2 regions of the Alteromonas sp. PRIM-21 genome follow, and region 1 is predicted to be linked to the other one. Evidence: riboswitches for the same ligand, from Rfam matches in the RefSeq annotation. Region 1 holds a riboswitch; the other holds the start of a gene.

Region 1 (6,505 bases):
TTTTGGGTATGAAGTAGTTCGCTGTCAGGAGGTACCCATTTTACAGAGCCTAAACACGCCCTTGGTGCGTCTACGGAACGCTGCTCTTTATTGATGGAGTCGGTATGATGAAACTGGTAATCTGTTTTGTTGGTGACGTCAAATTGATGAAGCTGAGACATTACGTTAGCAACGTTTTCATACTGCTCGCTAGTGAGCAGCACGTTTTTCCCTTTCCTTACTAAGCTGTCAATAAATATGCCTAACAAAGAAGATTTACCTCTTCCTCGCGGAGCAGTGACCAAAGCGTTCAACTTATTTAGCGAGTAAGACTGGTACAATCGGCCATACACGCATTCTTGCTCTTTAGAGCGGAACAGCGAACCTCTATAAGCATTTTCTAAGGAGGGCTTTTCTACTCTATAGGTTGATAAATCCGGCAGCCTAGCTGTAGATTCAGTCAGTATCGCTATGTCAGCATTTGTACGCAGGCATTCAATAAAACGTGCCAGATATCGGCTATGGGTGAGCGTAAAGCCTTCTGAAAGAAAAGAAACTGAAGCATTGCTGCTCCACTGTTCCAACTCAGGACAGATAAGTACTAAACACCCCTGGTGTTTTACTATGCCTGCTACTGCCATTGCATCACCAGGCTTAAAAGAATCCCTACAATCCAGTGACGCAATATCGTACTCGCTGCCTAGCACTTTTTTCCGTCTTTTTCCCTTCAACTCAGTACTAGTAAAGGTCGCTAGACTCAAAGATTCAGTTTCATCGGCTGAAGTTTGAATTATGGATAATGCCGCTTCACAAAACGTATCATTACCTGAAATTATCAGCATTCTTCGGTGAACTGGATAATTTATGTCTGATAGGTGTGAGCTATTTTCGCATTTATTTTTAGTGTAGGGGGCAAGAAGCCATTCACGTAATTGATTTAGCGCCATGAATCAGTTTTTTCGGTATAATCTTACGCTATAGTAGCGATTTATTGTGAGGAATTCGAATGCGCTTTCTTTCTCGGCGTTTAGTTATGCCAAATGATCTTAATTACGCCAATTCTTTGTTCGGTGGCCGCGCGTTAGAATGGATAGACGAAGAGGCTGCCATTTGGGCAATCTGTCAGTTAGAGACCAATTGTTTAGTGACTAAGCATATTGGCGAAATTAGTTTTGAATCACCGGCGATGCAAGGTGATATTGTAGAGTTTGGTTTGGAAACCAAGGCGGTAGGTCGGTCATCTATTACCGTAAGTTGCCTAGTGCGCAATAAGGCCACTAAAAAAACTATCTGCTTTGCAGATGACATCGTTTTCGTAAAGGTTGACCCAGATACTCGCCAACCAACAGCACACGGCAAAACGCTAGAAGGGTTAAAAGCACAAACTGACGATGAAGTTCGTCGGCTTAATATGAATATTAACGCTGAATAGCCTTCGGCTCTGCATGCCTTATATCATATAAAAATTATGACCTTAGCTTAATGTCGTATCTGCTTGACGGCGTGTATTGAACTGGTAGACTCCGTCGCAGACGTTGAGGTTACTAGTTGAGTGGCCCAACACTATACCAAGGGGTGTCCGTTTTCGGTCTGAGATCCACATAAGTGGGAACCCTTAAACCTGATCCGGATAATACCGGCGTAGGGATGGTTCACAGCATAGCCTTATCACCTGCCGTTAGACCCGGATCTTTTTTCTTCAATAAGAACAAGAGATCCCATGTATAAAACACTTTTCACACTATCATTGCTAGCAAGTTCTGTTGCTGCCTATGCACAAGAATCTGCAGCGAACGACACGTCAAAAAACACGCCTTCTGATATTGAACGAGTCGTTGTATCCGGTGACTTTCGACAAACTACACTTGACCAGCTAAGTGCTAGCGCGACCATTTTAGACCAAGAGCGACTTCGCAGCAGGCAGCCAAGTCACATCGACAGTGTGTTAAACAGTATTCCAAACGTTAATTTTGCAGCGGGTGCTTCTCGTGGTCGCTTCGTGCAAATTCGCGGTATTGGCGAGCGTAGCCAGTTTGCTGAACCAATCAATCCTTCTGTAAGCTTTATTGTCGATGAATTTGATTTTTCAGGCCTTGCTGCAGCAGGTATCATTTTTGATACCAAGCAACTAGAAGTCTATCGCGGACCTCAGGCTACGCTTTACGGCACAGGGGCACTCGCCGGAGCTGTTAAGCTTTCTAGTAATAACGTAGGTAGCGACGCGCCAGACTACGTAGAAGCGCGTATTGGTAACAAAGAAAGTTATCGTATTGAAGGGGCAACGGGCGACGATATCAATGCCGATTGGGGGTATCGCGTAGCGCTAGTACATAACCGTAGCGATGGCTTTGTAGAGAACACCTTTTTAGACAGAAGCGACACGAATAATATCGATGAGACCGCGTTGCGCTTTGCTGTTGAAGGCAACGTAGACGAACGAACCACGCTTGCACTTACCTACCGCTGGTATGATATTGACAACGGCTACGATGCATTCTCGCTTGATAACGACAACAAAACACTGTCTGACGAGCCGGGTTTTGACGAACACCAAACGCACGCCGTAAGTGCACGTTCTACAACAAATACTGCGGCGGGCGACTTCATCCTTATTGCCACTCATGCCTCTCATAATATTGCTTATAGCTACGATGAAGACTGGACATTCGATGGCTTCCACCCGTGGGGTTATACGTCTTTTGATGCGTACTACCGAGATGTCGAAACCCAAACTGGTGAGTTGCGTTTTGTGTCGTCTGACAGTGCCGCACTTTTCGACGGTATGACAGACTGGACCTTAGGCATATTTTATAAAAACACAGAAGAAAAGTTACTTCGTCAGTACACATACCTTGATAGTGACTTTGCCAGTGAATATACCCCAACGACTACTGCTATCTATGCTCAGACGGAAAGCCGTTTGAAGGACAACTTAGTGCTTGTAGCCGGAGTGAGAGTAGAAAACTATGACTTCGATTACGCCGATAACAACCAACTTACCCGCGCGTTTGACACCACCATGGTTGGCGGAAAAGTAGCGCTTCAGTATACGCAGGGTGATCACTTCTACTACGGCAGCATTTCACGCGGTTTTAAAGGCGCTGGCTTTAATCCCGACAGCCGAGTAAACGATAATCAGCGTTTCTTTGATGAAGAATACAACTGGAACTATGAAGTGGGTGTAAAAGGCCCGTTGCTTACGCCTGATCTTATTGCTCGTGCTGCGATTTTCTACATGGACAGGACGGATACGCAGGTAAGTGATTTTGACGTTATCACCCGTGATGACGGCACGGCAGGTTTTGTAGATATTATCGATAATGCTGATTTGGGTACAAACAAAGGGGCGGAGCTTGAACTGAGTTGGTTTGCAAGCGATGCATGGCAGTTAGATGCAAGTGTTGGTTACCTAAGCGCTACATTTGAAGGGTATACACTAGCAGACGGTACTGAAGTATCTGAGCAAAGACAGGCTCAGTCACCTAAGTGGACCGCAAACCTTTACAGTGAGTACGCACTTACAGACACTATGCTATGGCGCGTAGATGTAGACTATAAAAGCGAATACCGTTTTTCCGACGGCCATGATGTAACTGCACCAAGCACGACGCTGGTTAATTCAGAAATCGTAGTTTTACACGGTGACTGGCAGACCTCGCTGTGGATCCAAAATGCATTTGACCGCGAGTATTACACTCGAGGTTTTGGTGGTTTCAGCAACGACCCTCGCGATGAGTATGCGTTTAACGAACCATATTACCAAATAGGTAACGGTCGCCAGTTTGGTATCACTGTTAAATACGCGTTTTAAAAAAGGAAAAGACATGCAAGTTATGGTTGAACTGTCGTTGTACCCTTTGGTAAACGAATATATACCACCTATTCAAGACTTCATTGATAGGTTAAATAGCTATAGCGATATCACGGTGACAACATGTTCTACGAGTACCCAGGTTACGGGTGATTACGCTGTAGTAATGAAAGTACTCGGCGATGAAATGCAGAGAACTCACGAAGAAGTGGGGCAGGCTATTTTCGTTGCTAAGTTTTTAAACTTCGATACTATGCAAGCAAGAAAGTCATCTTAATGACTAACTTCTTTTCTGAGTTCACTTCTCAAATTGCCGCTACTTCACTGTTAGAATGGGTAGCGGTTGTACTTGCTATCGCCTATGTATTATTAGCAGCTAAACAAAATAGCTGGTGCTGGCTCTGTGCCTTTGTAAGCACAGCTATTTATACTTGGTTATTCTGGCAAGTGACTTTGCCATTTCAATCTGCGCTTAATTTCTTTTACATGATAATGGCAGGGTACGGCTATTACCAGTGGTCGAAAGGGGCGGAAGATGGCGAGGTTAAGCCCGTGCTTCATTGGCCGCTGTGGTTGCACTCGCTAATTGTCCCAAGCATGTTATTACTCGCATGGGGCCTCTCTGAAGTGGCGGGTTCGCAATTTAATAGTGAGTACCTACTATTAGATGCAAGCATTAACTTATTGAGTGTGGTTACCACATTTATGGTGGCGCATAAAATTCTGCAAAACTGGGTTTACTGGTTTTTCATAAATTTAGCTTCGGCATATTTGTATCTACAAGTGGGTTACGCACTGTCTGCCTGCCTGTTCCTAGGTTACGTGGGCTTTGCAGTATTTGGTTATTATCAATGGCTTGTGCAATATAAGAAACAAGGTGAACAGGTTGGATATCATAGCCACGCTGCAAAAGGCGCTTAATCTTAGCGGGAGTGCAGATGTTTCGGTACATCCTGCTGGCGCGGTAAACCGTGTTTATCGCGTTCAAGACCCAGCAAATAGCCTATTGAGTTTAAATGAAGGTAACCTTCAAATGACTGCTTATCAAAAGCTTGAAGATGTCCCCATCGATTTAGCCGTTAAGTGGCTGGGCGATGATGATTTCAGTGGTGTGGAACGCAAACATCAGTTTACTTTACAGCAACATTTGTATGGAGCAGGGATAGCGCCGCAGCCAATCTGGTTAAGCGATGATGAAACCATCTGGGTAGAACAGTGGGAAAGTCATAGTGCAAGCGCAGGGCTTTCTTCAACTAGACGTCCTTCACACACATTGGCTGAAACCCTTGCGCGTATTCATTCGTTGTCTATTACAGCAAGGCCATTAAACCTAGTTGCGAGATGGCAGCACTATTGTAATGCTGCAAAGCTTGATACGAGCAGTGACCTTTACTTGAGGGCGCGAGCATTTAAAAACAACGTAATCAAAAGTGAGCAAGACGATGAAGACAGCGTGCTGTGCCACAACGACTTATTGATTAATCACCTATTGCTTGGTACCAACAATTCGATAAAAGTCATTGATTGGGAGTATGCAGCAATGGGAAATCGTTACTTCGACTTAGCAAGCTGTTGCCTTATCAATAAACTTAACATGAATGAAAGCGAAGAATTAGTTGCTCACTATGCAAATATCATGAATATTAACGAAGGCGATGCATTGAACAAGTTCAAGCTACATTCTGACATTGTTCATATAACAAACGACCTGTGGTTTGCCGCGCTTAATGCGAATAAAAGTAATTAGGCGCAAAGCGTGAAGCGCTTTAGGCTTGCCTTTGCGTAAGGCTAGTTCAATGGTCAGCTTAAACAGGCATATATAACGTTATTCGATTGAAAAAACAGCGTATTGCGTGTTAATTAAGCATGCAGTGCATGGTGGTGATAAAAAGGCTTTACCTTTTTAATGTCATCCGTATAATGCACAGCGCGCTAGGGGTGTAGTTCGAATTGGTAGAACAGCGGTCTCCAAAACCGATGGTTGGGGGTTCGAGTCCCTCCACCCCTGCCACTTTCTCTTCTTATGAACAATCTAGTTCAAACATAAAAAATATCTCCTTATAAACTTCTCATTCAGTTTTTTCTACAAACTTATTCATCATACTTTTGATTCGCAATGCTTACCGTTAGTGTTTTGTAACCTGGGTTTAAATACTCAAGAGCCTATGCGCCAGCTAATACTTGTAAAGTAAAAGGTGCCGGTGTTTGACGGACTCACGGGTAGAGTTTCTTAAACTTTGTGTGCTTACTACATAGCGCACTTTAGGTAAAAGAATGCGATAGTTATTCATTCAGCTCAGCAACTTTAGTAAACTTGGGCAAATAACGGTTTATTTACTTTAGGTCTTTTACGCAATGTCTCTTACTTCATACCAGCAGGCGGTATTACAGGAAATGGGGATCCCAGTGTGGATCACTAAAGACGCCCATGCGAAGATGAAAAAGCAGGAAGACTTAAAAGAAGGCAGTACCTCAGCACCAATGCATGGCGCGGCTGCTAGTACATCGCCACAAACGCCTTTTAGTCAAAACGGTCAAGAGAATAAGCCTTCAAAGCCAATCTCTCAAGAAGAAAAACAGTCACGCCTTGCCCAATTAAGGGCAAATGTAGGCAGTGGAGCAAAAGATAAACCTAAGCTTAAAGTTGCTGTTACAGACGAAACACCTACTCGTCGTGCGCTAACAAATGAGGCAGCTGAAAAAAATGTCGCTAAT
Region 2 (6,505 bases), on a different contig from region 1:
ACACCTAACTCTCGAAGCGCCTTTAGCGTTTCGTCTTGCGCGCTATTACTCGCCACGCGCTTCATTGCTAGGGTAACAATGTTACTTTGTGCAGCGGCCACTGCGTCTTTCATAGTGGTGGCGTTGCTGAATTTTCCTGTACCGGTTAAAAGACGTGATGAAAAAGTGTGGTTTGCAAGCGTTAGCATATTAGCCTCCTGCAACTAGGGTGAAGATATCAACGGTGTCGTTGTCTTTAAGGTAAGTGGTCGACCATTCTTTTTTACTCACTATGGCGGCATTTCTAGCAATGGCGGTACCGTCGTCATTCAGTTGTTTAAGGGCAATTAACTCGCTAAGTGAGATGGGCGAAATCACGTTCATAGGTTGATTGTTTACGTTTACTTTAATTTGCGTCATTGCAAACCTCGCAAGTAGAAGAGGGGGGTAATGCAAAGCTTTGTAGCGAACCTAGGCCTGCATTCCCAGTTAGGTAGTGCCCCCACTTAATGTCGGCTTGAAAACCTTTTGCTAAAAACAACAAAGCTTGTGTTGCCTGATGGCAAGCGGCCATACCGACAACAGGGCCAAGTACGCCTTTGCTCAAACAGTCTTCACGCACGGAAACCTTATTTACTAGGCACTCGTAACAACCGCAGGAGTTCGAATTTTGCGGCAAATTAAGTGCTTGCCATGTAAGGCCGCTGGCGGCTGCAATAAAAAGCGGAATAGAGGCGCGATAGGTCGCCGCATTAACCTGCCGCCTTACCGTAATGTTGTCGGTACAATCCAGTACACAGGTGGCTGACGAAATTAAGGTTGGTAAGTTATTACTATCAGCAAACTTGCTTCTATATTGAATGTTTAGATCAGAGTTAACTTTGCGAAGTTCGTTATACAGCGACTTAGCTTTAAGCTCACCTAAGTGCATTTCGTTGTAGCTAACTTGGCGCTGTAAGTTACTGATATCGACAGTATCGCCATCTATCAATGTAATATTGCCAACACCTGCGCCAGCTAAATAGCGGGCCGTTAAGCTTCCTAGGCCGCCCAACCCCACAACCACAGCGTGTGCGTTTGCTAAATTAAGCTGGCCGTCGTGGTCGATACAGTCGAGCAAGAGCTGCCTGCTGTAACGCTGTATGTCCTGATGCTCAAGCAAAACCCGCCTCCTGTGCCAGCGCTTGGTATGCTTGCAGCGGATGCTCCGCATGAGTAATGGCACTAACCACGGCAATCCCGTCTACGCCGGTTTTAGCCACGTCACTTATACGCGATAAGTTAATACCGCCAATGGCGACGGTGGGTATGCCTTCACACAGCTTTACATATTTTGTCAATCGCTCTATACCCTGGGGCTTAGACGGCATGTCTTTGGTATTGGTTGGAAAGATATGGCCAAGGGCAATGTAAGAAGGGTTTAGTGCGCGAACCCGCTGAATCTCAGCGAATCCATGAGTTGAAATGCCCAGTCTTAGTCCGGCATTGCGAATGGCGTTTAAATCTGCAGTGTCGAGATCTTCTTGACCTAGATGTACGCCATAAGCCCCAAGCTCTATGGCTAACTCCCAATAGTCGTTAATAAATAACTGACAGTTGGTGTGTTCCACTAACTCAATGGCCTCTTTTATCTGTTGGCGAATGTCTTGTTGTGACCCTTCCTTCACCCGTAGCTGAATGATTTTTACGCCCGTTGGCCAAAGCCGTGCTATCCACTGAACACTGTCTACTACGGGGTATATGCCTAGGTTCGACTGAGTGAGTGTAGGGAAACGGGCTACATTACCTTGCGCACGTTCTGAGGGGAGGTCGCTGTTCGGCAAATTCTCTAGGCACAAATCTTTATTGTAAAAAACAGCGCTACCTTGGTGAAAATTTACCTTTGGAAAACTTGCGGCGTGGGCGGGGAAACCGTTAGTTCGCGGGAAGTAGTTGGGCAAATTAGCCCTATGATTATGTGCCTTAGTGCTGTCCGTATCAGGCTCGCAAAAGGTACGTCGCCTTACTTCACATACATAGGCATTTGCTAGGGTGAGGGCATCTTCAATGCAATAGTCGTGAACGATAAATGCTGCAATTGCACTTGCTAACATGCAGCCAGTACCCCGAAGTTTACCGTTATTGATTATCGGCTGACTAAAGCGAAGGGTGTGCAAGGCAGAAACAAAGGTGTCATATACCTGAGTTTGCCATTCGGCGTGGCCGCCTTTAACGTAAACACTCTTTGCCCCTTTTCCAATAAGCCGGTTTATTGCTGACGCTAGGCTGGTATCGTCGTTTACCGGCAAATTAGACAGCCAAGCGAGCTCGTCGATATTTGGGGTAACCAAATCAACCGTGTTCAGCAACTCGTCAACAACGCTTTCGCTTAAGTCGCTTAACATACCGCCAGATGAAGACACCTGCACAGGGTCCCATATCACAAACGGGCGAGGCTTTATTAAAGACTGAATACGTGCGCAAAGTAAAAGTGCTTGCTCATCGTTTGCGATAGCGCCAATTTTAATAGCGCGTGGCGGCGTATCTTCGTAAAGCACTTGCCACTGCTGGTTTAACGCAGATGCACTCATACTGTCTTTACTAAGCAGTTGCTGGTTTGATTGCACAGTAATTTGTGTGGTGAGCACGCAGGCATGAGCGCTTAAATCGGCAAGTGTGATAGCGTCGCGGGTTATACCCGCGCCACCACTTGAGTCAACGCCGCCTATGCACCATACCACAGGCAACCTAACGCTAGGCGGCTCTAGTACGGGTTTGGCTAGGTGGCTGTTTATCATGGCAACTCAACCTTGCTATCGGCAGTGTGATAAAGCTGAGCACCCGACTGATTAAACGCATCAGCCATGTCTTTCATGCCTTTCTCTTTCTCGATCTCTTGGGTTTCAGCTTGTTTAGCGACATCGCGTACTTCTTGAGAAATTTTCATGCTGCAGAATTTTGGGCCGCACATAGAACAAAAGTGCGCAACTTTGCCAGAGGCCTGCGGCAAGGTTTCATCATGATAAGCGCGCGCAGTGTGGGGGTCTAATGCAAGGTTAAACTGATCTTCCCATCTAAACTCGAAGCGCGCTTTCGACATAGCATTGTCGCGTATTTGCGCGCCGGGGTGGCCCTTCGCCAAGTCGGCAGCGTGCGCCGCTATTTTGTACGTGATAAGCCCCTGTTTAACGTCTTCTTTGTTAGGTAAACCCAAATGCTCTTTAGGCGTTACGTAGCACAGCATTGCGCAGCCATACCAACCAATCATGGCGGCACCAATACCTGAGGTGAAGTGATCGTAGCCAGGTGCAATGTCTGTGGTAAGCGGGCCAAGGGTATAAAACGGCGCTTCGTGACAGTGTTTAAGCTGCTCTTCCATGTTCGCTTTAATCATGTGCATTGGCACATGCCCTGGACCTTCAATCATTACCTGAACATCGTATTCCCAAGCTATTTTGGTCAGCTCACCAAGGGTGCGTAACTCTGAGAATTGCGCGTCGTCGTTGGCATCGGCCACGCTACCTGGGCGCAAGCCATCACCTAGCGACAGCGCTACATCGTATTTCGCGCAAATTTCGCAAATATCGTGGAAGTGTTCGTACAAAAAGCTTTGCTGGTGGTGACTTAAACACCACTTCGCCATGATTGAACCACCGCGCGATACAATGCCAGTAACTCGCTTTGCGGTAAGGTGCACGTATTCAAGCAACACGCCTGCGTGAATGGTGAAGTAATCCACACCTTGCTCAGCTTGCTCGATAAGCGTGTCTTTGAACATCTCCCAGGTTAAATCTTCGGCTACGCCATTCACTTTTTCCAGCGCTTGGTAAATAGGTACGGTGCCAAGAGGTACCGGGCTATTTCGCAGCAGCCACTCGCGGGTTTCGTGAATATTTCTACCGGTAGATAAGTCCATGATAGTATCGGCGCCCCAGCGCGTTGACCACACCAGCTTTTCTACCTCTTCTTCGATTGACGAGGTAACTGCCGAATTACCAATATTCGCGTTAATTTTCACCAAGAAGTTGCGGCCGATAATCATTGGCTCTAGTTCGGGGTGATTAATATTACATGGAATGATGGCGCGACCTGCGGCTACTTCTTGGCGAACAAATTCAGGCGTGATGGTATCGGGCAAGTTCGCGCCAAAGTGCTCTCCTTTGTGCTGCTGCGTTAGCTCCGCATCTTTAATGGCTTGACGGCCCATGTTTTCGCGAATGGCAATGTATTCCATTTCAGGGGTAACAATGCCTTGTCTTGCATAGTGAAGCTGGGTGACGTTCTTGCCGGCTTTCGCTTTTAACGGTTTGCGGCTGCGGATAAAGCGAAAATCTTCAGTAAATATGTCGTTTTCACGCTCTTTCGCGAAGCTTGATGATACGCCTTCAAGCTCAACGGTATCGCTGCGCTCTTCAATCCACTTTTGGCGAAGTGGGCTTAAGCCTTTGTGAACATCAATATTTTCTTGCGGATCGCCGTAGGGGCCAGAGGTGTCATACACCGGAATTGGTGGGTTCGGCTCTAAGATAGGGTTTTCTTCGGTGCCACCGACTAGGCTATCGTGCTGGTGGATAAGGCGCATGGCCACACGGATATCGTCGCGGCTGCCACACTCGTAGTGGCGCGTTGAATTGGGGTAAGCTTCGCCCGCTAGTTCATTTATGAATTGCTGAGCTTGTTGGCGTTGTTCGCGTCTGTTCGACATAGCATTTTACCTTGTAAATTTAGGTTCTAAAAATGCTTGTCAGGAGTGAAGGAGAATACAGTGTGTAAGTGTTTGAAGGGCGGAACCTTCTACTGTAGCGAGGTTGAAAGTAAAGAAGCTAAGAATGAGCCCGTTACTGTTTACTGTTGTTTGTTCTTAAGGCCTTAAGCAATTTACTTTGAGTCAGAAATGGCATCATTGAAATTTGATGCTTTATCTCAAAGTTAACGCTCGGTGCCCGTTATGAAAGTGACAAACAAACCACTAAGTAATCTAACCTTGCCTCACAATGCCAAACTGCTGCTCAACATCGTGCACATTGTATTTTCTTGTTCCCTTCGCAGGTACTAGCCTGATCAGGTTCTACGGATCCCACTTTCGCGGTCTCAGCTTACTGGGTTACCAGTGAAGCACTCCGACAAGTTGTTTGTTTCAATTTGCGCTGTTTGTTGTTGAAACAGCCCGAATTGAGAATTCCCTTTTACTATATCTTCAACTTTAGTTGGATTACAAGTACTACCAGAAAGCTAAACGAATATTCATTTAGCTAGCTAGTTGCTGCCCTTCTTTGTAAAGCTGAAGGGCGGTGGCTGTGTCATGCTTGCGTTCACTAATGGCAGAAAGCAGCAATAAGTCTTCTTTGCGCGACTGCATTTTAGTGGCTTTAAGCAGGGCTTTTTCAGCTAACACATCATCGCCCGAGTTGAATGCCACTTGGCCTAGCGTGGAATAAAGCTCAACGTTTTCTTCGTCTTGCTTTATCCAGCTTTCAAGTAAACGTAATGATGGTGATGCATCAGGAATATTAAGCTGCGTGAACAGCGGGAATAGCGCGCTGTTCGGCCCGCGTTTTTGCCATTCAACTAACAAATTTTGAGCGTCGGCATGCATACCTTGGTCAAGAAGTTGTTGAATGTAAGCGGCGCGATAAGCGTCGTCGTGACGTAATTTGCGAGGCAGGGTGTCCCAGTATGATTTAAGCTCAACGGCACCTTGCTTACTGGCAATTTCTGCAAACTTACCTTTAGCAATACGCTGGCTCCACGAGGTGTAGTCAGTTTTAGGCAAGGCTTTACGCCAGCCTGATAAATTCTCTTGAAGCACCTGCCACTTACCTAGCTTGGCAAGAATTTGCGCTTTTAATTGCACAACCTGCTTGTTGTCACGATCTTGCTCGTCTAGTTCGTTAAGCTTTTCGAGTGCTGCCTCGAACTTTTCTTCAGCCAGATCAATGCGTGCATGCATTATCGTTGCGGCTACTTTCGCTTTCGGAAAGTCAGTTGCCTGAACAAGGAAGTAGCGGGCTTTGGCCAAATCGCCGTTGGCAAATGCAATTTGCGCTGAGGCCAAGTAGTTAACACCTTCGAAATCACCATTGGTGGTTTTGCCTAAAGCTTTTTGCGCCGAATCAAAATCACCTGCAGCCATGGCGTGCAAGCCATCGTAAAATGCGCGCTTGCGCTTGCGTTCACCTAAAGTGCCGAACCATTTATGTGAGCCTGTAATTAAGCTTAACGCCCACAAAACAAAACGGGATAACACATACCAGGCAATAACGGCACCAATGACCAAAATACAAAAGCTGATCACGGTCATTTCAATAGCAGTACTGCCTAGAGAAATAAGTACGTAACCTTTATCGCCAAGTATCATTGGACCAACAATAAGCGCAACAACGAATGCGGCTAATACCGCAAGGGCAATAGCTAACCATTTCATAGTGCACTTGCTCCTTGTCCAAACACCTGCTTAACACGGCTATCCAGCAAACGCTCTAGCGGTTTTTGTGACGCTAGCTCTGTAGGAATTGGGCGTGATATATCGGTGGCTATCAGGTTTTGT

Evidence for each region. A riboswitch is a leader RNA that binds a small molecule or an ion and turns the genes downstream of it on or off. The one in region 1 is predicted to bind thiamine pyrophosphate.
Region 2: another riboswitch for thiamine pyrophosphate. It lies ahead of thiC (phosphomethylpyrimidine synthase ThiC); the one in region 1 lies ahead of IW644_RS00790 (TonB-dependent receptor).

The regions. Positions count from the first base shown of each region.
Region 1 covers NZ_JADOEK010000001.1:189,779-196,283, forward strand. Annotated here, with positions in the region: gene IW644_RS00780 (GNAT family N-acetyltransferase) at 1-926, opposite strand, end outside; gene IW644_RS00785 (acyl-CoA thioesterase) at 986-1,411, shown strand; TPP riboswitch at 1,541-1,644, shown strand; gene IW644_RS00790 (TonB-dependent receptor) at 1,700-3,790, shown strand; gene IW644_RS00795 (hypothetical protein) at 3,804-4,067, shown strand; gene pnuC (nicotinamide riboside transporter PnuC) at 4,067-4,711, shown strand; gene IW644_RS00805 (phosphotransferase) at 4,677-5,537, shown strand; tRNA gene IW644_RS00810 (tRNA-Trp) at 5,725-5,801, shown strand; gene IW644_RS00815 (alanine acetyltransferase) at 6,146-6,505, shown strand, end outside.
Region 2 covers NZ_JADOEK010000006.1:81,092-87,596, forward strand. Annotated here, with positions in the region: gene IW644_RS10465 (thiazole synthase) at 1-188, opposite strand, end outside; gene thiS (sulfur carrier protein ThiS) at 190-399, opposite strand; gene IW644_RS10475 (HesA/MoeB/ThiF family protein) at 386-1,141, opposite strand; gene thiE (thiamine phosphate synthase) at 1,134-2,756, opposite strand; gene thiC (phosphomethylpyrimidine synthase ThiC) at 2,753-4,663, opposite strand; TPP riboswitch at 4,980-5,091, opposite strand; gene IW644_RS10490 (heme biosynthesis HemY N-terminal domain-containing protein) at 5,207-6,382, opposite strand; gene IW644_RS10495 (uroporphyrinogen-III C-methyltransferase) at 6,379-6,505, opposite strand, start outside.